3 regions of the Streptomyces sp. CWNU-52B genome follow, and region 3 is predicted to be linked to each of the others. Evidence: riboswitches for the same ligand, from Rfam matches in the RefSeq annotation. Region 3 holds a riboswitch; each other region holds the start of a gene.
The links. Region 3 has a riboswitch for cyclic di-AMP ahead of ACLVWQ_RS18555 (transglycosylase family protein). Riboswitches for the same ligand answer to the same signal wherever they lie in the genome.

Region 1: it holds a riboswitch for cyclic di-AMP, as region 3 does, so the genes downstream of both, ACLVWQ_RS15630 (C40 family peptidase) here and ACLVWQ_RS18555 (transglycosylase family protein) in region 3, are expected to answer to the same signal.
Region 2: it holds a riboswitch for cyclic di-AMP, as region 3 does, so the genes downstream of both, ACLVWQ_RS27305 (M23 family metallopeptidase) here and ACLVWQ_RS18555 (transglycosylase family protein) in region 3, are expected to answer to the same signal.

The regions. Positions count from the first base shown of each region.
Region 1 covers NZ_JBLFJV010000013.1:150,500-158,224, forward strand. Annotated here, with positions in the region: gene ACLVWQ_RS15620 (ATP-binding protein) at 1-259, shown strand, start outside; gene ACLVWQ_RS15625 (DUF6328 family protein) at 275-907, opposite strand; gene ACLVWQ_RS15630 (C40 family peptidase) at 1,007-1,480, opposite strand; cyclic di-AMP (ydaO/yuaA leader) riboswitch at 1,484-1,685, opposite strand; gene ACLVWQ_RS15635 (hypothetical protein) at 2,034-2,342, opposite strand; gene ACLVWQ_RS15640 (ATP-dependent Clp protease proteolytic subunit) at 2,350-3,009, opposite strand; gene thpR (RNA 2',3'-cyclic phosphodiesterase) at 3,293-3,874, opposite strand; gene ACLVWQ_RS15650 (caspase, EACC1-associated type) at 4,029-7,725, opposite strand, start outside.
Region 2 covers NZ_JBLFJV010000030.1:110,100-117,824, reverse strand. Annotated here, with positions in the region: gene ACLVWQ_RS27330 (alkaline phosphatase family protein) at 1-134, opposite strand, end outside; gene ACLVWQ_RS27325 (DUF5998 family protein) at 134-721, opposite strand; gene ACLVWQ_RS27320 (GNAT family N-acetyltransferase) at 776-3,691, opposite strand; gene ACLVWQ_RS27315 (HPr family phosphocarrier protein) at 3,993-4,274, shown strand; gene ACLVWQ_RS27310 (GntR family transcriptional regulator) at 4,607-5,299, opposite strand; gene ACLVWQ_RS27305 (M23 family metallopeptidase) at 5,527-6,321, opposite strand; cyclic di-AMP (ydaO/yuaA leader) riboswitch at 6,334-6,491, opposite strand; gene ACLVWQ_RS27300 (M16 family metallopeptidase) at 6,758-7,725, opposite strand, start outside.
Region 3 covers NZ_JBLFJV010000019.1:156,607-164,331, reverse strand. Annotated here, with positions in the region: gene ACLVWQ_RS18580 (NAD(P)/FAD-dependent oxidoreductase) at 1-117, opposite strand, end outside; gene ACLVWQ_RS18575 (exopolyphosphatase) at 543-1,541, opposite strand; gene ACLVWQ_RS18570 (DUF501 domain-containing protein) at 1,674-2,210, opposite strand; gene ACLVWQ_RS18565 (FtsB family cell division protein) at 2,254-2,730, opposite strand; gene eno (phosphopyruvate hydratase) at 2,973-4,268, opposite strand; gene ACLVWQ_RS18555 (transglycosylase family protein) at 4,671-5,387, opposite strand; cyclic di-AMP (ydaO/yuaA leader) riboswitch at 5,392-5,562, opposite strand; gene ACLVWQ_RS18550 (transglycosylase family protein) at 5,827-6,735, opposite strand; gene ACLVWQ_RS18545 (cytochrome P450 family protein) at 6,936-7,725, opposite strand, start outside.

The sequences.
Region 1 (7,725 bases), on a different contig from region 3:
GTCACCCACCTTTACGGTGGACATCGAGCTCGACCGTGACGAACAACTGTGCATCGGGGTGACCGACAGCCACCCGCGCTTCCCGCAGCGGTTGCCCGCGGCCGTCCAGCAGGACAACGGCCGCGGACTGGTGATCATCCGCTGGCTGACCGCGGAGAGCGGCGGCAGGCTCCTGGTCCGGCCCACCAGCGAGGGCGGTAAGACCGTGTCGATCGTGCTCCCCTGGGCGGTACCGGCGCAGTCGGCGCGGACCGACTGAGGCCTGCGCCCGCTTTCACTCGTTCGGGGGACGGGCGGGTGGGGGCTGCGTGTCGGCCGGGGTTCTGCCGTCGGATGCTCCGTCGACCGTGGCGTCGGCCTCGGCGTCCGTGCCGCTGCCGGCGGCCGCGGTCTTGTCGGCGGCCCGTTTCACCAGGTGGGGCATGACCGCCCACAGGCCGGTGCACACGACCAGAGTGGCCGCGCCCGCCAGGATGCCTTCGGTACGTCCCAGCGCCACGTCCACGACGAGCAGGACGGAACCGGCGAGAGCGACCGCGAGCACGGCGAGGCCGACCTGTGCGAGACGGGACGAGACGTGCACGATCTGGGGCTTGGCGCCCTGCTGGAACAGCCGGCGGTGCAGTGCGGCGGGCGCCGTGAAGAGGGCGGCCGCCAGGACCGACAGGAGCAGGGTGACGACGTAGGTGGTGCGCTGCACCGTGTCGAGCGACGGGAACCGCGGGGTGAAGGCCAGGGTCAGCAGGAAGGCGAAGAGGATCTGAACGCCGGTCTGGGTGACGCGCAGCTCCTGGAGGAGCTCGTTGAAGTTCCGGTCGGCGCGCTCCAGACGGGTCTCGTCGCGCTCCTCGGGGTGCTCCTGGAGGTGTTCCTGGAGGTGTGCTCGGGGGTGCTGACGTTCGGCCATGGGTGAACGGCTAACCATTCCGCCGTCGAAAACACATCCGGGGCCTCACGAGGTGGGCGAGATGGCCGTGGTGATCGCCACGGCCACCTCGCGGGCAGATCACCTGACTCGGCCGTACCAGACGCTCTTCGTCCAGATCTTCTGGAGCTTCACCACTTCCCCGGTCTTCGGGGAGTGCCAGATCCGTCCCTTCCCGGCGTAGATGCCGACGTGGTAGACGTTCCGGCCCGAGTGGAAGAAGACCAGATCCCCCTGCTTGCGCTTCGAGGCGGAGACATGGTTCGTCTTGTTGTACTGGGCCGCGGCCGTACGGGGCAGGCTCTTGCCCGCCTTCTTGAACGAGTACAGCGTCAGGCCCGAGCAGTCGAAGCGCTTGGGCCCCGCGGCCCCGTACTTGTACAGGGAACCCTTCTTGGAGGCCGCCACCTGAAGTGCCTTCGTCGCGGGTGTGGCCGCTTCGGCGGTGGACGCGAAGCCCGGGGCCACTATGCCGCCGCCGACAGCGGCGAGGGTGAGAGCCGATGCGGTACCGGCCCTGGTGAACAGCGACGGGACACGATTGAGCGCAGACATGCGCAACCCTTCGTCAGCCGCCTGTGAAGGATGACCTGTCGGATTCGGGCTGGCGAAGTTGCCCGGCCGCTGCTGCGGCTTCACCCCAAGGGCAGCTCGGCCCGGCCATGGCGTGACCGTTCCGGCGACCCGTCGTGCTTGGGTCCTCCACTCCTGCCGATCCACTTCTGTCGACCGGTCATCCGGGCAGCGGCAGGACTCGGCGTCCGCCCGGACCGCCCCGCCGCTGCTGGCGGGGGCTTGTCGTCGGAAGGGATCTTGACGCACCGATGTCCCAAATGCCGAGTGGAACCGGCGATTTGTGGGCTTACTCACCACTCACCCGTTCGGGTGGACAGCCCGTTTCACGGGTGGGTGTCGAGAACGTCGTTGACCCCCGCACCAGCACAGGAGTGGCTGATCCCGCCTCGGGGACGCGCGTGTTGCGCAACTCCCGGGGGCCTGTAAAGGCAGCACTTTCTACGCCGTCCGGGGGTACACCGTCTGGTCCGTTTCGCTCCCGGCCCGGACGCCTCGTCGCCTGCCTGCGTGACGCCGGGACACGGGGTGTACGTCAGGTGTCGGAGCCGGGCGGCAGAGCGACGCGGCCCGCCCGGCGCTCACCGTCCAGGACGCGCAGCGCCCGCGCCAGGGTCGGCGCGTGCACCTCGTGCTCACCCCGCTGGTGCATCAGGGCCAGGGCGTCCCGCAGCGCGGTGGCCTTGCCGACCAGGGCCTGGGCCGCGCGCAGTCCGCGGTAGGTGTCGCCGGCGTGTGCCGGGTTGATCCGGCCGAGCAGATCGACGACCTCCAGATAGCGGTCGATCAACTCGGCCTCGGCCCGTGTCAGTGCCGGCAGCGGGGGCAACTCGGGTGGGAGCATCCGCGCTTCACCTCGCGCCCGACGCGCCGAGGGCCGCCTTGCGGCTCGGGACGATCCGGTCGACCAGCCCGTACTCCAGCGCCCCGGGGGCGTCCAGGATCCTGTCCCGCTCGATGTCCGCGGCGATCCGCTCCCGGCTCTGCCCCGTGTGCAGGGCGAGCAGATCCTCCAGACGCGTACGGGTACGGGCCAGTTCGTCGGCCTGGACGGCCAGGTCGGACACCTGCCCCTGGACCGGCTCGGAGAGCGACGGCTGGTGGATCAGCACGCGGGCGCCCGGCAGCGCGTACCGCTTGCCCGGGGTGCCCGCCGCCAGCAGCACCGCGGCGGCCGACGCGGCTTGCCCCAGGCAGATGGTCTCCACCTCGCAGCTGACGAACCGCATCGTGTCGTAGACGGCGGCCATCGCGCTGAACGAGCCGCCGGGGGAGTTGATGTAGAGGGAGATGTCCCGGTCGGGTGCCTGGTACTCGAGGTGCATGAACTGCGCCGTCACGTCGTTCGCCGAGGTGTCGTCGATCGGCGTCCCGAGAAACACGATCCGCTCTTCGAGGAGTTTGGAGTACGGGTCCATGGTCCGCGTCCCCGAACCGGTGCGCTCGGTGAACTCGGGCAGCGCGTGGCGGGCGGACGGTCGGGCGAACGGTCGGGCCGGCGGTCGGTTCATGACACACGCCTCCTCCGGGAGAGGTCCTGTAAAAAATGTACAGGACGTACATTAGGTTATGGGGTGAGGGTGTTCCAGCGATCCAGAGATCACGGCAGGCCAGGGTGCAGCGCCGGTCCGGAGTGGTTCGACGACGATGAGACCGCGGAGCGCAAGGGTGAGCTCGGCTTCATCGAGCGTGGCGGCGTGACCCATGAGCGGTGGCAGCACAAACCGACTGCGCAGGGCACCGCGCGCATTCGAGTTCGAGAGCAGTCAGCGACGGTCTCGGATCGGGACGCCCTCAATCAATGGCCAGTGCCCACGTGTCGATGTCCAGATAGCGTCGCGGACCTGGGTGGCCACTTGTCGTGCTGCCGACCAGATGGAGGCGTTCCGTTTGCCAAGGGCGTCCGGTGAAGCCGTCGAGGCAGGCGGCCGCCGCCGACACGGACGCGTTGTCGTAGCGGCGAGCGCGGGCCAACGTGAGGTGGGGACGCAGCGGCCGTTCGGCGAAGGCGATGTCGCAGTCCCTGACCCGCGCCCGTACTGCTTCGGCCAGTTCGTGCAGCCCGTCGAGATCGCCCTCGATGCCGCTCCACAGCACTCGCTCGTCGAAGTGTCCGCCTCCGCGCAGTGCCAGTTCGAGGGAGGGGCGGGCAGCCGCCAGGTCTGCGAGGGGTGAACGAAGCCGCTGGACGGCCCGCACCGGCAGCTCGCCCAGGAAGGCCAGGGTGATGTGCCAGTCCTCGATGCGGTTCCAGCGCAGGTCGGGACAGGCGGCGTAGGCCGGGCTCAGGGCGTGCGCCAGCTCGTCCTTCGCATCGTCAGGCGGCGCGAGGGCGATGAACGCGTGCTGGGTAGCGGTCCGGGGCGGTTCGGTCACGGATGTCTTCCTACCTCATGCGTTCGCGGGGCCGAAGCCCAACTGTGGCCAACACGTGGCCACGCGCCCACGGCGTGATACTCGGATGAAAGAGCCGCTCGGCAGCTGGGCGGGCCGCCCGGCCTGCCGTGAGGCCGGGCCGCCTTGGCCGGCCTCAGTCGAACAGCGGTGCCAGTGCGGTTTCGCCCGCGACGATCCGCCAGGCGGGCACGCGTACCGTTCGGCTCACGGGGCAGGATTTGGCTCCGCGGCCCCCGGAGGGCAGTTGGGTGAGCAGGTCGCCTCGTGCGTGGGTCAGGCGAAGGTGTCGCGCGGGGTCCGCATCGGGGCTCGGGCCGACGTCGATCAGCACCGCTGTGTTCTCGCCGGCGTCGGTGAACAGGAGGTCCACCGGGTGGCCGCCCACCAGAACGGCCCGTTCCAGATCGGTGACGCCCCGTTCGGCCAAGTACTGCTGCAGGCGATCGGCGAGGTCATGGCGGGCCTCGGTCCCCGGCTCGGGCGTGCCGGTCCTGGCCGTCGTTCGGTCGTCGCCCGTTCCCAGGGGTGCCGAACGCGCGGCGAGGAGGGCGGGCAGACCGCTCCGGTCCTGCCAGAAGGCGTGACCTCCCACCGTGATCAGCTGTGACTTGGCCCGGGTGATCGCCACGTTCCACAGGTTGACCTGGCTTGCGACCCAGTGCGTGGTCCGGGGCGGTGTGTTGTGCGCCGCCACCGGGCTGAGCACCATCACGTCACGCTGTCCGCCCTGGAAGGTGTGGACGGTGCCGACCCGGACCCGGTCGTCGTCCCGCCACATCTGTGCCAGTGTCTCCTTCTGCGCCCGGAACGGTGTGACCACTCCCACCGTCGCCGTCGGCGGGAGTGCCGCCAGCAGTTCGTCGACCACGAGCCGGACGGCCTTCGCCTCCTCCGCGTTGCGCCAGGACTGGCCGTCGCCGCCGCGCGCAGATTCCCCCGACGGTACGTCGACCCAGCCGAGCACCGGAGCCGGGTCGGCCGTTCCCACCGGGTCGTGCGCCGGCACCTGCCGCCGCACGTCGGTCAGCACCCGCAACCGGCCGCCGTAGCAGTGGCCGTTGACGACGTCCGCGATCCGCGGGTGGCAGCGGTAGTGCTCGTCGAGGAGCAGCGCGCTGTCGCCGTGCTGCTCGGCCGCGTGGTACGAGGAATGCAGGTGGTAGGTGAGGCGACGGTGCTCCAACTGTGCGGCGCTCAGCCCGGCCCGTACCCGTGCTTGACGCTCTTGCTGTGGTGACACGCCGGGGATGTGGCCGAGCTGCATCGGGTCACCGATGATCAGGGCCCGGCGGGCCCGGAACAGCAGCGGCAGTACCGACGGGACGGAACACTGGCTGGCCTCGTCGATGACCACGAGATCGAACAGCTTCGGGGCGAGCTCCAGTTGTCGCACCGAGTGGGTGCTGACGGCCCATCCCTTGATGTGTGTCATCAGGTTCCTCTGGCTGCGCTGGTAGCCGGAGCGGCGGCGGAGCGCCTGGAGCCGTTGGTTCATGAGCCCGGTGGCTCGGTTCAGCGCTTCGGACGACAGCGCACGCGACAGTTCCGCCGACAGCCCGGACAGCGTTTCCGCCGTCGCGAGCCGGGATCGCCTGAGCCTGTCTTCGTCCCATTCCCCATGCCGGTGGACGAGTTCCCGTATCTCCCGCTCCACAGACACGATTCCGGCCAGCAGTTCAAGGAGTTCAGGCGACACGGGGCGTGCCGTCGCCCACTGCGGCCATGCCGGTCCGGCACCGTCCGTACGCTCCGTCCCCGCCGTGACCAGAGCGGTGAGCGCCCGCCCGCGCCGCCATGCCGCCAGCTGCCACCAGCGGGCTCCGGCTGTCCTTCGCGCCCGCTCCGCCCACCGGCCCAGCGCTGCCACGCCGTCCGTGTCCGCCTCCCAAGCCTCTTCGAGCAGAGACAGAGGCAGCTCCAGAACCGTGGCCCGCTCCTCCCGGTCGCGGAGCAGTTCCAGCAACTGTCCTTCCTCGTGGACACGCTGTGCTGCCTGTTCCCGCAGTCGGTCGGCCGATCCCCGGGTGTTGCGCATCTCGCCGCCCACGGTGGCCGATCCACGACGCGAGGCCCCGGCCGGTGCGGCGAGCAGCCGTTCCAGTTTGGCTGCCTCCCGCTCCAGCGCATCCTTGTTGCCCGTTCGCATCAGCAGCCCGGGGGCGATGTCGTCGCAGCGCTGGGCGACGACATTCACGGCCTCGTTGTTCGTGGAGGCGACCAGCACCGACTGGCCCGCGGCGACACAGGTGGTGACGACCGCCGTGACGACCTCGCTCTTCCCTGTGCCGGGCGGCCCGGTCGCCACGGTCAGCGGCTGGGTCATCGCCGAGGAGATCACCAGTTCCTGGCTCTCGTTGCACGGCCCCGGGGCGACCGGCGTCACCTGGCCCGCCGCGACGGCGGGCATCTGCGGGGCCCCGCCGTTCAGCAGCGCGTCCAGGGCGGTGCCGGCAATCTGCGCGGTACGCGTCGAGATCTGGAGCAAGTTGTCCACCAGGGCCTGGGTGGCCGTGGCCTCCGCCTCCGAAGGCACCAGCAGCACAGCCGCGTTGTGCGCGCCCGGCCGCAGCGCCTGCATCACCGTGCGATCACTCAGCGCGGACGGGTCCAGAGGTTCCAGCTCCGACAGTCCCAGCTCGTCCAGCAACTCCCGCACGGCGCGCAGCATCTGGGCGTCGTTGCCCTCCTGCCAGGCGGTTTGCCAGCGCGCGACCAGGTCGGCCGCGTCGCCGGCGTCCAGGAGTTCCGAGACGACCCCGCTGTGCAGGGACGGCACGCCGCTGGGCTGGAGCACGTCCCGGCCCTCCTCGTCCGGCGCCAGTTCCAGCTGCTGGATGAGCAACGGCGCCAGTTCCAGCGCCGCGCGCCGCCCTCGACCGCCGTCCCTCGCGGGCAGGGTGATCGCCGGATAGCCGTACCAGTACTCCTGCCGTGAACTCGCCTCGGTGTCCGAACCACCGTCCCCCTTCTGCGGCCGGGGCAGCGCTCCGGGCGCCACGATGTGCGGTCCGCGCCCCGACTGGATGGTCTCCTCGCCCTGGGCCAGCAGGAAGTACTTCTTGTTCCGGCCACTGTCCCGGTCCGGCCGCATTCCGGCCGCCGCCTGCGCTGTGAGGCAGTCGGCGTAGTACCGCAGCAGACTCCGGCGGTCGACACCGTCCTGCTCGTCCGCCTCGGCCAGCCCTCGGGCCTTCAGCATCGCGGGGGAGAGCCGGACGGCCCCGGAGGCGTCGTGGGGGAGCGCGGTGAGCCGCACCGGTCGTGCCACCGACCGGGCGAAGGGCAGGCTCCGGGTGGCCCTGATCGTGGACTTGGTGGGCCGCTGTTCCTCCGGTACGCCGTCGCGGGCCATCTGGGCGGTCAGGTACTCGAAGAGGTCGTCCGGGGTGATCCAGCCGCCCTCCTTGATCCGGCCGTTGCGCAGTCCCTCGACGATCTCGCCTGTGAACCGGGAGGTGCCGAGGTCCGACCCGGCCGGTGCCATCGCGGAGGCCGCCTGGAGGGCGTCGGAAGCGGTGATGAAGTACACGCCGGTCGGTCGCAGCAAGGTGCTCGCCGCGGGCTCGGCCGGTACGCCCGACGGGCCCTTGGCGGTCCAGCCCTGGACGACGGACCCGCTGGAACAGCAGTCGAGCAGGACCAGCTTGGAGGCGGCCCGGCAGGACTGCAGCATCCGCTCCAGAAAGTCCGCGGGGACTGCCGTGCCCGGCAGGTCGGCGGGGTCGGTGTCCCGGGTCAGGAAGTACAACTGACCGTCCTGCTCGCAGTATTCGCCATGCCCGCTGAAGTAGAGCAGCGCAGTCTCACTGGGCTGCCGTGCTTCGAGGAAC
Region 2 (7,725 bases), on a different contig from region 3:
GCGGTCATGTCCGGTACGCCCATGCCCGCGGCCAGCGTGGGCAGCAGGTCGGCGAGCGAACCGGTCCCGTACTCGGGCACGGGCGCGGAGGCGACGGTGAGTGGTTCCGGGTCGTCCCAGACGTGCTGGGACATCAGCGGGTGACGTCCGCGGTCGCCTCGGAGAGCGACTGCGCGAAGGCGAGCGTCTGGCGCACGGCGTCCGGGCCGTCCCCGGCCTCGCTGACGCGCAGGCTCAGGTCGTCCGCCGTCGAACTGCCGGTGTAGCCGTGGTCCGCCTCGCAGTTGGGGTCGCCGCAGGCCGCGGGCTCCAGGTCGATACGGGCGACCGCGCCCCAGCCGATGGTGAGGACGACCTCGCGCGGCAGCGTGCCCACCACGTACTTCTCCGGGTTCGCCACGACCCGGCTGAGAACGACCGACGAGATCCGGCCAATCTTCACGGACTCGGTGGACGTGGTCGCGTACGGCGTGGGTGACGTGCTGTCCGCCGCCTGCTCATCCGTGTGGCTCACGATGAAACGGTTGCCCGTGAGGACGAGCACCGTGACGTGCCTGCGCACCTCGTTGGCGTCGAACGTCGTCTCCTGGTGGACCAGGTACGACCGGATGGGCTCGCCGCCGACAGCGGCCTCCACCGCCTCGGCCACGAGGGCCGGGTAGTAGCCGCTGCGCTCGATCGCCGCTCGCAGCCCCTGGGTCGTCGTACTGGTCTTGGCCATGACGTCCATCCTACGGGGGCGCGCCGGCTGCGAGGCACCGCTCAGGGCAACCGCTCAGTACACGGGAAGCGTGCGTGGCCCGAGGTCGTCGCGGGCGGGCGGCGGCGCGAGCCGCACCGATGCGCCGAGCACGCTCAGCCCGCGCGGGGCGACGACCACGGGTTCCAACGAGACCGAGACGACCTCCGGGTGGTCGTCGACGAGCCGTGACAGACGCAGCAGCAGCTCCTCCAGCGCCACCACGTCCGCCGGGGCCGAGCCCCGCCAGCCGAAGAGGAGCGGCGCGGTCCGGATGGACCGGACCAGTGAGGCGGCGTCGCGGTCGGTGACCGGAATCAGCCGATGCGCGGTGTCCCCGAGCAGCTCCGACGCCGCTCCCGCGAGCCCGAAGGAGAGCACCGCTCCGGCCGCCGGGTCGATGACGGCGCGCACGACCGTGTCGACACCGCGTGGCGCCATCCCCTGCACCACCGGGCGCAGCTCCTCGGGCGTGCCGAAGAGGCTGGTCAGCTCCGCGTACGCCCGTCGCAGCTGTTCCTCGTCCGTCAGGTCGAGCCGGACACCGCCCAGGTCGGCGCGGTGCCGCAGGTGCGGGGCGGTGGTCTTCAGGGCCACGGGGTAGCCGATCCGCCCGGCCGCCGCCACGGCCTCCTCGGGGGTGGGCGCGGGCAGGGCGCGGCGCACGTCGATCCCGTACCGGGCGAGCAGGGCGCAGGTGTCGTCGGGGCCGAGGGTGAACCCGGCCTGCTCCGCGGCTCCCGGCTCGTCGGAGGTGCCCGGGTCCCGGTCCGTCAGGAGGCGGTCGATCTGTTCGGCCGCGCCCTTCTCCTCGATGTCCTCGTACTCGGGCACCCGCCCGGGATCGGCGGCCTCGCGTCGCCACTGGCCGTACTTCACGGCCTCGGCGAGCGCGCGCACGGCCCGCTCGGCGGCGGGATAGGCCGGGATGAGCCGGGCGCCCACCTCGGTGGGCTCCGCCGCGGCGGGAGGCGGGCCGGTGGGGTGGCCGGTGGAGTGGTCGGGTCGGCGGGTGGCGCCGGCCGACGCGTCCTCGGAAAGCACGCCCCGGGCGGGGGCGGAGGCTGGGGCGGGGGCGGTCTGTGGCGCGGTACTGGCGGCCGCGGACAGGGCTTCCGCGAGCCCTCCCAGCTCCACGTGCACCACCAGGACCGGCTTGGCGGGAGCCGAGGCCGAGGCCGACCGCAGGGCCTGCGCCAGAGCCGCGTCCGCCACGGACCTCTCGCCCACCGCCGGAACCGCGGTGACGACGACGGCGTCGGAGGTCTCGTCGGCCAGCGCCCCCGCCAGCGCGGCGTGGAAGTCCTCGGCCGAGGCGTCCGTCGTCAGGTCACGGGGCGGCTGCGGGCGCAGCCCCTGGGCGAGACAGGCGTCGTACGTCAGCAGCCCGAGCGACTCGGAGTTCCCGAGGATCGCCACGCGCGGGCCGGCGGGCAGGGGCTGGCGCGCCAACAGCAGCCCCGCGTCGACCAGTTCCGTGATCGTGTCCACCCGGATGACCCCGGCCTGCCGCAACAGGGCGGACACCGTGGCGTGCGGCAGCCGGGTGGCCCGTACCGCGTGCCCCTGGGGCGCGGCCCCGCCGTGCCGCGCGCCCTGGACGACGACCAGCGGCTTGGCCGCCGCCGTGCGCCGCGCGAGGCGGGTGAACTTCCGCGGGTTGCCGATCGATTCGAGGTACATGAGCGCGACGTCGGTGTCCGGGTCGTCGTACCAGTACTGAAGGACGTCGTTGCCGGACACGTCCGCGCGGTTGCCCGAGGAGACGAACGTCGACACGCCCGTCACACCCGTGACGCCACCGCCGCGCCGGTGCAGCCGGGACAGCAGGGCCACCCCGATGGCCCCGGACTGGGCGAACAGGCCGATGCGCCCGGTGCGCGGCATCTCCGGCGCGAGCGAGGCGTTGAGCCGGGTCCGTGAGGAGGTGTTGATGACCCCGAAGGCGTTCGGTCCGATGAGGCGCATGCCGTACGTACGCGCCTGGCGCACGAGCTCGCGCTGGCGCTCCCTGCCCTCGGGGCCGCTCTCCGCGTACCCGGCTGAGACCACGACGAGGCCCTGCACCCCGTGCTCCCCGCACTGGGCGACGGCTTCGGGGACCCGCTCGGCCGGTACGGCGATCACGGCGAGGTCGACGGGTTCGGCGATGTCCCGCACGGAGCGGTGGGCCGGGACTCCGGCCAGCTCCTTCTCCTCCAGTGCGCCGTTCACCGCGTGGAGGCGGCCGGTGAATCCCGCGTCGCGCAGATTCTCCAGGATGCTGCGTCCCACTCCCCCCGGGGCGCGGCCCGCTCCGACGACCGCGACCGAACCGGGGGCCAGGAGCCGGGCCACGGAGCGCGCCTCCGCCCGCTGTTCCCGCGCACGCTGCACGGCGAGCGAACGATCGGTGGGCTCCAGGTCGAACTCCAGGCGTACGACGCCGTCCTCGAAGCTGCGCTTCTGCTGGTAGCCCGCGTCCGTGAACACCTTGATCATCTTGTTGTTGGCGGGCAGCACCTCGGCGGCGAAACGGCGGACGCCCCGCTCGCGCGCGACGGCCGCGACATGCTCCAGGAGGGCGGACGCCACGCCACGGCCCTGATGGGCGTCCTGGACTAGGAAGGCGACCTCTGCCTCGTCCGCGGGGGCGGAGGCGGGCCGGCCGGCCGCGTCGATGCGGTCGTAGCGCACGGTGGCGATGAACTCGCCGCCGACGGTGGCCGCGAGGCCCACCCGGTCCACGAAGTCGTGGTGGGTGAAGCGGTGGACGTCCTTGGCGGACAGGCGCGGGTACGGCGCGAAGAAGCGGTAGTACTTCGACTCGGCGGACACCTGCTCGTAGAAGCTGACGAGACGGTCGGCGTCGTCGGCCGTGATGGGCCGGACGCGCGCGGTACCGCCGTCGCGCAGGACGACGTCGGCCTCCCAGTGAGCGGGGTACTCGTGCCGGTCCGGCGGGGTCTGCATGGGGCCCAGAGTACGACTCGGGTCCGACAACGGCGGGGTCACCGCCCGGCCGTGGGACCGCCCGGCGGCGGGCGGACCGCTGCGCGGGCGTGGGCGGGCTCGCGTCCGGCGAGGGGGCGAGGCAGGCTTGGGGGTCTCGGCCGTTCCGGTCCGGGGCCACGTGGGGCCGGACCTGGGCCACGTGGGGCAGGACCGGGGCCCGAGGCTGACCAGGGCGGGCCGGGCCTCGTCCGCCGGGGCACGCTTCACCGTATGGAACACTGGTCTAGACAACCTTGAGACATCTGAAGGGCAGCATCACATGGCTGAGCGCCGCGTCAACGTCGGTTGGGCCGAGGGCCTTCACGCCCGTCCCGCCTCCATCTTCGTCCGGGCCGCCACGGCCTCCGGCGTCCCCGTGACGATCGCCAAGGCCGGTGGCGACCCCGTCAACGCCGCTTCCATGCTCGCGGTCCTCGGCCTGGGCGCCCAGGGCGGCGAGGAGGTCGTGCTGGCCTCCGACGCCGAGGGCGCGGACGCCGCGCTCGACCGTCTGGCGAAGCTGGTCGCCGAGGGCCTCCAGGAGCTCCCCGAGACGGTCTGACCGTCCGACACGCCTGATCGGTCCGACCGACCAGACCAGTCCGACCGGCCAGTCCGACCGGCCTGAACGGACCGGTCTCGCGGATCTCTTACGGCGGAGCGGCGTCCCCCGCGTCCCGGGTGGCGCCGCTCCGCCGTATGCACGTCCGGAGCCAGCCGCGTACAGGGCACGACACCTATTGAGGTACGGCGCGTCCGAGACGGGGATATCCGCGTCCGCCCCCGATTTCCGCGCACACGAAAATCACGTGCCCGGCAATTGCGGGCACGCGGAAAAATAGGCAGCGGAAATAGTCTCCTGCCGAATAACTCTCTTTGTATACGGCGCTTCTGTTAATGCCGCAGGCCCTCTGTGTTTACGGGATGTTGCGAAGTCCTCACACGCTCGACGCGGTCCCCGCCGGGAAAGCGGAGCCGGTGCGCGCTCGTCGCCCGCTCGGTGTGCAGCGCCGTGATCGCCCGCGCCCGGTCGCTGTCGCCGCGGGCGACGGCGTCCACGATGGCGCCGTGCTCGGTCCAGGACTCGGCCGGGTGCGCGGGCGCCTCGACCGAGTACATCCAGGCGATCTTGTGCCGCAGCTGACCGAGTGTCGAGGTCAGCGCCGGGCTGCCCGACGCCTGCGCGAGCGTCTCGTGGAACCAGCCGCCCAGGGAGCGCAGGTCCTCGCTGTTCCCCCGCCTGGCCCGCTCCTGACCGAGCCTGACCAGACCCCGCAGCACCTTCAGATGGGCCTCGGTGCGCCGTTGCGCGGCACGGGCGGCGCCCAGCGGCTCCAGCAGCACACGCATCTCCAGGAGATCGGCGGCCTCCTGCTCCGTGGGCTCCGCGACGCACGCGCCCGCGTGCCTGCGGGTGACCACGAACCCCTCCGCCTCCAGGGTGCGCAGCGCCTCGCGCACGGGGACCCGCGAGACGCCGTAGCGGCGCGCGAGCAGTTCCTCGGTGAGCCGGCTGCCGCGTTCGTAGACACCCGCGACGATGTCGTCACGAATCGCCGTGCATACCGAGCGCGCGGGAATACGCATGACCGGACCTCCGCCTTAATCCCCGCGAAACGCGGTCGATTGACGCCTGTTCGGTGACTCTATTGCAGAGAACGGGAAATTCCGAAGGCAGCCGGGAATCCATGGATATTTTTTGGACACACGGCGCCTCTGAACAGGCAGTCGTCCGGTACGAAAGTGTCCGGAAGGGGTCGGAGCACGCGAAGGCCCCGGCTCGGTGAGCCGGGGCCTTCGACAGGGTGTCGCGGTCAGACGTTCACGCCGTGCGAGCGGAGGTAGGCGACCGGATCCATGTCCGAGCCGTACTCCGCGGTGGTGCGCGCCTCGAAGTGCAGGTGCGCTCCGGTGACGTTGCCGGTCGCCCCGGAGAGGGCTATCTGCTCTCCCCCGGTGACCGTCTGGCCGACCGAGACTCCGATGGACGAGAGGTGCCCGTACTGGGTGTACGTGCCGTCGTTCATCTTGAGGACGACCTGGTTGCCGTACGAACCGCCCCAGCCGGCCTCCACGACCGTGCCGGAGCCCACCGCGTGCACGGCGGTGCCGCTGGCGGCGTGGAAGTCGATGCCGGTGTGACTGCCCGAGGACCAGACACCGCCGCCGGCCTGGTAGGCGGTGGAGACGTACGAGCCGGTGATCGGCGCGGTGAACGCGTTGAGCCGCTTGCGCTCGGCCTCGCGGGCCGCACGGGCCTCGGCCTCGCGCTCCTTCTCGGCTTTCGCCTTGGCCTTCGCCGCGGCTTCCTCGGCGCGCTCCTTCGCGGCGGCCTCGGCCTTCTCCCTGGCCGCTGTCTGGGCGGCGGCCTGCTGCTGGGCCGCCGCCTGTGCGTCGATCTCCTGGGCGACCGAGTCACCGAGGGTGACCGCCTGGGTGAGGCCGGTCTGCTCGACGGGGCTCTCGGCAGCGAGGGCGGGGGCCGCCAGGGTGCCTACGACACCGGTGGTGGCGAGTGCGGCGACTCCCACCGTCCTGCGGGTCGAGCGGGTCGTGCGGGTCATACGACCGGGAAGACGGTGCTTCCCCGTGGCGCGGGTGAACGCCATGAAGTGGCTGGTCCTTTCCTTCCTTCTCGCCTACCGGGTTAGCTGACGGGTTCGGAGCAGGAAGGTCTCCTACAGACCCCCTTCGGGAAGGGCGTCCGATTCACCCCAGGGACACACGGGTCCCCGGCTCCCCTGGCTCGCGCCGTACGGGGACTCGGCGATGACTGTCCGGTGCCGCGGACGCGGCGCACTGCCTGACGAACAGCCGGACCGACGCTAAGCGGGGCCGCTTTCGATCGACAAACGGAACCCGGCTTTTGTAGCGCACGCCACAGGGCAGACAGGCAACCTCCGCATCAATATGGATAAACAGTGGACGAACCAGTACACGAAGAGACCCGGGCGACCGATGGGTCACCCGGGCCTGTCCCAGTCCCTGCCGCAGTTCCTGCCGCAGTTCCCTGCCGCGGTCTCTGCCGCAGTTCCTGCTCCGGTCCTACTCCGGTGCCACGACGCTGACTTCGCCGATCCCGAGGGCCTTGACGGGCTCCTCGATCTGCGAGGCGTCACCGACCAGGACGGTCACCAGACGGTCCACCGGGAAGGCGTTCACGGCGGCCGCGGTGGCCTCCACGGTGCCGGTCGCGGCGAGCTGCCGGTACAGCGTCGCCTGGAAGTCGTCCGGCAGGTGCTGCTCGACCTGGTCGGCGAGGGTGCCCGCGACGGCTGCCGCCGTCTCGTACTTCAAGGGCGCCACACCCACCAGGTTCTGCACGGCGACGTCGCGCTCGGCGTCCGTCAGGCCCTCGGCGGCGAGGGTACGCAGCACCTTCCAGAGGTCGTCGAGCGCCGGGCCGGTGTTCGGGGTGTCCACGGAGCCGCTGATGGCGAGCATCGAGACGCCCGTACCGTCCGGAGCGGAGCGCAGTACCTGCCCGAACGCCCGTACACCGTAGGTGTATCCCTTCTCCTCGCGCAGGACACGGTCCAGGCGGGAGGTGAGGGTGCCACCGAGGCAGTACGTGCCGAGCACCTGGGCCGGCCACACGCGGTCGTGCCGGTCGGCGCCGACACGGCCGATGAGCAACTGTGTCTGGACGGCTCCGGGGCGGTCGACGATGATCACCCGGCCGGTGTCGTCGGCGGTCACCGACGGCACGGGACGCGCCTCGGCCTGCGATCCGGTCCAGGTGCCGAGCGTGTCGCCGAGCAGCGCGTCGAGGTCGATGTCGGTGAGGTCTCCGACGACGACCGCGGTGGCCGTGGCGGGGCGCACGTGCCGCTCGTAGAAGGCACGGACGGCCGCCGAGTCGATCGCGGTGACCGTCTCCTCGGTGCCCTGGCGCGGGCGCGACATGCGCGAGGTCGCCGGGAAGAGCTGCCGGGACAGCTCCTTGGCGGCCCGGCGGGCCGGGTTGGCGCTCTCGTGCGGGATCTCGTCGAGCCGGTTGCGCACCAGCCGCT
Region 3 (7,725 bases):
GACGACCGTGACGGTCGCCTCGCCGTAGCGCATCTTCTTGAGGATGCGCCGAGCTGCGTACAGGCCTACGTACCCACCGCCTACTACGAGGATCCTGGGACGCTCCGTGGTGCTCATGCCATCGAGTATCCACCCGCCTCAGGGGGGTAGCTCGTGCGCCCCTTCACAAGCTCCTACCCGCCCTCTGTTACACTGCCCCGCCCACGTGATCCAGGTCATGATCCAATGAGGGAACCAGCGCACCGCGCGACCCGTTGTCAATGCCGCCTGAGCTGCCACTCCGGCCCCGCGGAGCCACTGGACCGACCCCCTTCTTCACACGAACGAAGCACCCTCGAAACAGCCTGTTGATCATGTCCGGGACCCCTCCGAGCCCCCGGACGGACCCGGAAGGACAAAAACCTCCCTCAACAGGGCCGATTCTCTTGTGAAGAACTTCACGAAGTTTTCCGCCGGGGTGCGCGCGAGGCCGTTTCCAGACCCTCCCGAGGCCCGCGAAGGGCGCTCATACGGCAGCCGACCTGCTCAGTCGAGGCCGCGGTTCAGCGAGCTCGCTCGGCTTCCGCTGCCTCTGCCTCTGCCTCTGCCGCGACTGCTTCTTCCGCGGCCTTCCACGCGATCCCGTCCAGGATGTCGTGCTCGCTCACCACGACCTCCCGGGCGCCGGTCCGCTCCATGATCGCGAGGAGCACCAGGGCGCCGGCGCCGATGACGTCGACGCGGCCCGGGTGCATCGCGGGGATCGCCGCGCGCTCGGCGTGCGTGGCGGTGAGCAGCCGCTCGGTGATCTCGCGGACGCGGTCGTAGGAGACCCGGGAGTGGTGGATGGCGGCGGAGTCGTACTCCAGGAGGCCCTGGGCGATCGCCGAGACGGTGGTGACCGATCCGGCCAGTCCGACGAGCGTGCCCGCCGCACGCAGCGGCACGGTCTCCTCGGCCAGGTCGAGAGCCGCCTCGATGTCGGCACGGATCGCCCGCACCTGCTCCTCGGTCGGCGGGTCGCCGGCCACGCCGTCCCGGACGAGGTGCCGTTCCGTCATCCGTACGCAGCCGATGTCCACCGAGCGGGCGGCCCGCACGTGGTCGTCGCCCACGACGAACTCCGTGGAGCCGCCGCCGATGTCCACCACCAGGAAGGGCCTGGCGAGGTCGTCGCGGCCCGTCAGCTCCTTCGTGGCGCCCATGAACGAGAACTCGGCCTCCTGCTCGCCGGAGACGACCTCGGGCTCCACCCCCAGGATGTCGAGGACACCGCGGACGAAGTCGTCCCGGTTCTCGGCGTCGCGGGAGGCCGAGGTCGCCACAAAGCGGGTGCGTTCGGCGCCGTGCTCCTTGATGGCCTCGGCGTACTCGCGGCAGGCCGCGAAGGTCCGTTCCAGGGCCTCTGGGGCGAGGCGGCCCGTGCGGTCCACGCCCTGGCCGAGCCGGACGATCGTCATCCGGCGGTCCAGGTCCACGAGTTCGCCCGTGCTCGGGTTCACGTCCGCCACGAGCAGGCGGATCGAGTTGGTACCGCAGTCGACGGCGGCGACGCGAGTCATGACAGTGGTCTCCTTGCGATCGTTCAGGGAGGCCGCCCCCAGGCGCTTTCTCGCCCCCGCCGCCCCTACCCATTCCCGTCCCCACCTCGGGGGCTCCGCCCCCGATCCCCCCTTGCGCGGTCCCCCGCGCCCCTAGAGACCCACGGGCGCATCCACGCCCGGCACCACACACGCGCCCTTGCGCCACCACTCCGGAAGCATCGCGATCGCCTCGTCGCCGAGCGGGTTCACCCCCGGACCCGCCGCCAGGGAGTGCGCCACCAGGACGTGCAGGCACTTCACCCGGTCCGGCATCCCGCCCGCGCTCGGGAAGCCTTCGAGCACGTCGATGGAGTCACGGCGGGCGATGTAGTCCTCATGGGCGGCCCGGTACGCCTCGGCCAGCTCGGGGTCCGTGGCGAGACGTTCCGTCATCTCCTTCATGACGCCGTTCGCCTCCAGCGTGCCGATCGCGGAGGCCGCACGCGGGCACGTCAGGTAGTACGTCGTCGGGAACGGCGTGCCGTCGGGAAGGCGCGGAGCCGTCTCGACGACATCCGGCTGACCGCACGGACAGCGGTGCGCGATCGCGCGCAGCCCGCGCGGCGGCCGCCCGAGCTGCTGTTTGAAAGCCTCGACGTCAGCGTCGGTCGGCTCGGTGCGGGGAGTGGGCGGCGGGGGCGTTTCCATGCCTTGGGTCTGTGTCTTTCTCGTCGGTCGTGGGTGGGACGGTTCACCGGTCGGCGGCGTCGGCCTTGTCGACCCCGTCCCAGACGTTGGCGTACCAGGCCCGGTCGGCCGCCGTGCGGTCCGTACGTGTCTTCTTCGCCGCGTCGGGGTCGATCACGATGTAGCCGGTCTCGCCCGGCATCACATAGTGCAGCCGCTCCCGGATGCGCTGCTCGGCGTACGCGTCGTCCTGCCACCGCGCCTTCAGGTCGCGCAGCTCCTCGACCCGCGCGCGGGCCTGCTCGCGCCGGTGCTGCAGATCGGCGACCTCGGCCCGCTGGGAGACGTACTGCCTTATGGGATAGGCGAGAGCCAGCACGAGCGAGCACAGGACCAGGGCGAGGAGTGCGGCCCGGCCGGTCAGCCGCGAACGGCGGGCCTGCCGCTTGGTCTGGGAGCGGTAGACACGGGCCGCCGTCTGCTCACCGAGCAGCTTGATCCTGGTCGCGGTGGAGAACCGGTCCCGGTCCTTCACAGCCATGGTCCCGCCTCCCCGAGCCGGTCTAGCCGGGCCCTCACGTACGTACGTCCCCGCACACGGTACGGGACCGGGTACGGGGACGTACGTACGACGCTTCCTTCACAGGGTGTCAGCCCTGCTCAAACGAATGTCAGCCCTTGCTGTGCCAACTGGTTCACGGAGCGCTGTGCCTACTGGTTCGCGGAGCGCCGTGCCTACTGGTTCGCAGAGCGCTGTGCCTACTGGTTCGCAGAGCGCTGTGCCTACTGGTTCGCAGAGCGAAACCGCGGGAACGCGCTGCGGCCCGCGTACACCGCCGCGTCGTCGAGGATCTCCTCGATGCGCAGCAGCTGGTTGTACTTGGCGACGCGGTCCGAGCGGGCCGGGGCGCCGGTCTTGATCTGGCCGCAGTTCACGGCGACCGCGAGGTCCGCGATGGTGACGTCCTCGGTCTCGCCGGAGCGGTGGGACATCATGCACTTGAAGCCGTTGCGCTGCGCCATCTCGACGGCGTCCAGGGTCTCGGTCAGCGAACCGATCTGGTTGACCTTGACGAGCAGGGCGTTCGCGGAACCCTCGTCGATGCCGCGGGCGAGGCGCTCGGGGTTGGTGACGAAGAGGTCGTCGCCGACGATCTGGACCTTGTCGCCCAGCTTCTCGGTGATGACGTTCCAGCCGGCCCAGTCGTCCTCGTACAGCGGGTCCTCGATGGAGACCAGCGGGTACGAGGCGACGAGCTCCTCGTAGTACTCGGTCATCTCGGCGGCCGAGCGGGACTTGCCCTCGAACTCGTACTTGCCGTCCTTGTAGAACTCGGACGCGGCGACGTCCAGCGCGAGGGCGACCTGCTCGCCGGGGGTGTAGCCGGCTTCCTTGATGGCCTCGACGATGAGGTCGAGGGCCGCGCGGTTGGAGTCGAGGTTCGGGGCGAAGCCGCCCTCGTCGCCGAGGCCGGTGGACAGGCCGCGGCTCTTCAGGACCTTCTTGAGGGTGTGGTAGACCTCGGCGCCCCAGCGCACGGCCTCGGAGAAGGACTCCGCGCCGATCGGGGCGATCATGAACTCCTGGATGTCGACGTTGGAGTCGGCGTGCGACCCACCGTTGAGGATGTTCATCATCGGGACCGGCAGCAGGTGCGCGTTCGGTCCGCCCAGGTAGCGGAAGAGGGGCAGGTCCGACGCCTCGGAGGCGGCGTGGGCGACGGCGAGCGATACGCCGAGGATGGCGTTGGCGCCGAGCGAGCCCTTGTTGTCGGTGGCGTCCAGGTCGATCATCGCCTGGTCGATGAGGCGCTGCTCGGTGGCGTCGTAGCCGACGAGCTCCGGGCCGATCTGCTCGATGACGGCGAGGACGGCCTTCTCGACACCCTTGCCGAGGTAGCGGTTGGGGTCTCCGTCACGGAGCTCAACGGCCTCGAAGGCACCGGTGGAGGCGCCGGACGGAACGGCGGCACGACCCGTGCTGCCGTCGTCGAGGCCGACCTCGACCTCGACCGTGGGGTTGCCTCGGGAGTCCAGGATTTCCCGGGCTACGACGACGTCGATGGACGGCACGAGCATCTCCTTCTGGGATGTGACGCGAGCTACGCCGGGCCGAAGGCCCGGTTGGGCGCAGACCTGTGGTGGGCCCGCGGGATGAGCCTAACCGGCTGCCGGGGATCGTCCGCCCCCTGACCGTCTCCTGGCTGGAACCGAGAGGAAATTGTTTCCGAACGGAACAAAGACGGGACCGAAAAAACCCGCTCCGGCGCGTACGGGGGATGACGCACCGGAGCGGGGGCCCGTGGGGGACGGGGGTGGCCCTCACGGACCTCCACTATGAAGGACACGGATATGAGCGCCCTGTGGTTCAGTCACGAGTCGGATGCGGACCGGAGGCGAAGACGCGCTCCGACCTGCCGGCCGAGGCTGAGCGGCCAGGGCCTCGACCGGCACCACGTGACGTGACGCGACCGCCGGGTGTCAGCTGAGGTGCAGCTGCTGGCCCGGGAAGATGAAGTCGGCGTCGTCGACGATGTCGTCGTTCAGCTTGAACAGCTTCTGCCAGCCGCCCTTGACGTTCTCCTTCTCGGCGATCTCGCTGAGGGTGTCCCCCTTGACGACCTTGTACTCGCCGTCACCCTTCTCGACCTTCTTGCCGGTCGGGGTCTCGACGGTCTTCTTCGCCGCCGGGCGGTCCTGGGAACGCGAGGCACGCTCCTCGGAGGGCTGCGTGTTCTGCTGCTGCGACGGCGCGGTGCTCTGGCCGGAGGAGCTGCCCGAGTCCGAGGAGCCGGAGTCCGAGGGAGCCGAGCCGCCACCGGTCGAGGCGCCGGACAGGCCCACGCCACAGCTCGGCCAGGCACCCTTGCCCTGGCTCGCGAGAACCTTCTCGGCGACGGCTATCTGCTGGGACTTGGAGGCCTGGTCGGCGGTGGAGGCGTACGAGTTGCCCCCGTACGCGGCCCAGGTGGAGGACGAGAACTGCAGGCCGCCGTAGTAGCCGTTGCCGGTGTTGATCGACCAGTTGCCGCCGGACTCGCACTGGGCGACGGTGTCCCACTCGGAGGTGGAGGCGGCGGAGGCCCCCGAGGCGCCCATCAGCGGGACGGCGACGGCGGCGGTGGTGACACCGGCCAGCGTGGCGATGCGGCCGGCCTTGGACGGGCGACGGTGCTTGCCCTTGCTCGAAAGCAGCATGAAGTGATCCCCTCACCGACGCCTGCGAGGTGAGCTGTCGGGTTCGGGCCGAGTGAGTTGCCCGGCCGCGCGACACTGCTGTCACGCGGCTTAACCCCAAGCCGTGCCCGGTCTCGACGACCGGGTCCGGCACTTACCTTGGGTCCCCCGCTCCTGCCTACGGCGCTTTACGCGACGACTGTTCCCGTACGGCCGTTGGCAGGATTCGGCGTGCGACCGTCGGGGCTCACCAATGGCGAGCGGTCACGACCGTAGACACGGGGTCCGCCGAATTTCAAAGACGATCAGGGTCGTTGAGATCCATCTCTCACTTCGCCAAATCGGACATTCAACGCGAACTACCGCTGATTTTCGCCCGATTCGGCAGCTTGATCACCACTTGCTCGCCGCTCGCCCGGCGCCCGCCCGCCATGGGGCCGGTACGCGCGCCGGACACCGTTCAGCTGTCGACGACGATGCGCTGACCGGGAATGATGAAGTCCGGGTCGGCGCCGATGCTGTCCTTGTTGTCGGCGTAGAGCTCGCTCCATCCGCCCTCGACACCGAGGGAGTCGGCGATGCTCGAGAGGCTGTCGCCGGAACGGATCGCGTAGAAGCCCTCGTCGGCCAGGACGCGCGAGGCGCTGTCGCTGCGCGAGGCGTGCCGGCCGGCGTAGTCGTCCGCGCGGGGCGCGGTGTCGACCTCGTCGGCGGTGCCGCGGTGACGGCCCGAGGCGCTCTCGTCCTCCGCCTCGGCCGAAGCCTCGGCCTTCGGGGTCGACTTGCCCGAGTCGTCACTCTTCGACGTGCCGCCGCCGGCCGAGCCGTCCAGACCGTGCGAGCCCGAGCCGGAGTCGTCCGCGGAGTCCGAGCCGGAGTCCGTGTCGTCGGACTTCGCGCCGTCGTCCCCCTTCGAGCCGGACGAGCCGGCCGAGTCGGACGACGCGTCGCCGGTGCCCTCCGCGAGGCCCGTGTCGACGTCGGCGGAGTCGGAGTCCTGCGTCAGACCCGCCACCAGACCGCACGTCAGCCAGGCGCTGGTGCCCTCGTCCGCGAGGACCTTCTCGGCGACGGCTATCTGCTGCGAGCGGCTGGCCTGGTCGGCGCTCGGCGCGTAGTCGAGGCCGCCGTGCGACTCCCAGGTCTCCTGGGTCATCTGGAGGCCGCCGAAGCGTCCGTTGCCCTGGTCGGCGCTCCACGAGCCGCCGCTCTCGCATTCGGCGACCGCGTCCCAGGTCGTGCCGCTGGCGGCACTCGCACCGGTCGCGCCGAGCAGGGGGATCGCGATGGCCGATCCGGCCACACCCGCGGCGACGATGAGTGCCGGAGCCTGGCGGGGGCGACGATGACGGCCGTTCCCGGAGAGCATGCGATTGCCTTTCGCGTGACAGCAAGGAATGCGCACGGGGGCACGGCGGAAAGCCGTGCTCGTGGCTGCTGCGACGGGTGAGACCTGCCGCATTGATGGGTGAACGTATAGGCACTCGAACTCTTGTCACAAGTCGATGCAGCGCAGATAACGTGAAGATCACAAAGTTGACGGAGCCTCACCTTCCGTCGGCGTCGGTGCTACCTGGGGCCAGACTTCGCAACCGGGGTGAACTCCACTGGAAGCGTGCGCAATCCCCGCATGATGAGCCCGCCACGCCACCTCAAATCGGCCGAATCTCCCGCGAGTTGAAGGTCGGGGAGGCGCGTCAGCAAGGTGTTCAGCGCGGTCTGGCCCTCCAGTCGGGCGAGCGGCGCGCCCAGGCAGTAGTGGATGCCGTGGCCGTAACCGAGGTGTTGGTTGTCACGGCGGGAGAGGTCGAGGGTGTCCGGGTCCTCGAACCGTTCGGGGTCCCGGTCGGCCGCCGCGAGCACGACGAGCACGGGGTCGCCGGGGGCGATGTCCTGGCCGCCGATGCTGAGCGCTTCGGTGGCGAACCGCCAGGTGGCCAGTTCCACGGGCCCGTCGTAGCGGAGCAGTTCCTCCACGCCGGTCTCCAGGAGGTCCGTGCGGCCGGCCGCCAGGGAGGCCTCCAGCCGCCGCCGCTGCCCGGGGTGGGTGAGCAGGGCGTAGGTGCCGTTGCCGATGAGGTTGACGGTTGTCTCGAAACCGGCGAACAGGAGGATGAAGGCCATCGCGGCGACCTCGTTCTCCGTGAGGTGCTCGCCGTGGTCCGAGGCCCGGATGAGCGCGGAGATGAGGTCCTCGCCCGGCGCCGCCACCTCCGTGAGCTCCTCGCGCTTGCGGTGGATCAGCTCGGCGAGATAGCGCCGCATCTTCTTGACCGACCGGGCGACGCCGCCCCGGGGCCCTCCCCCGTGCCGGATCATCATCCCGGCCCAGTCGCGGAAGTCGTCCTGGTCCTCGCGC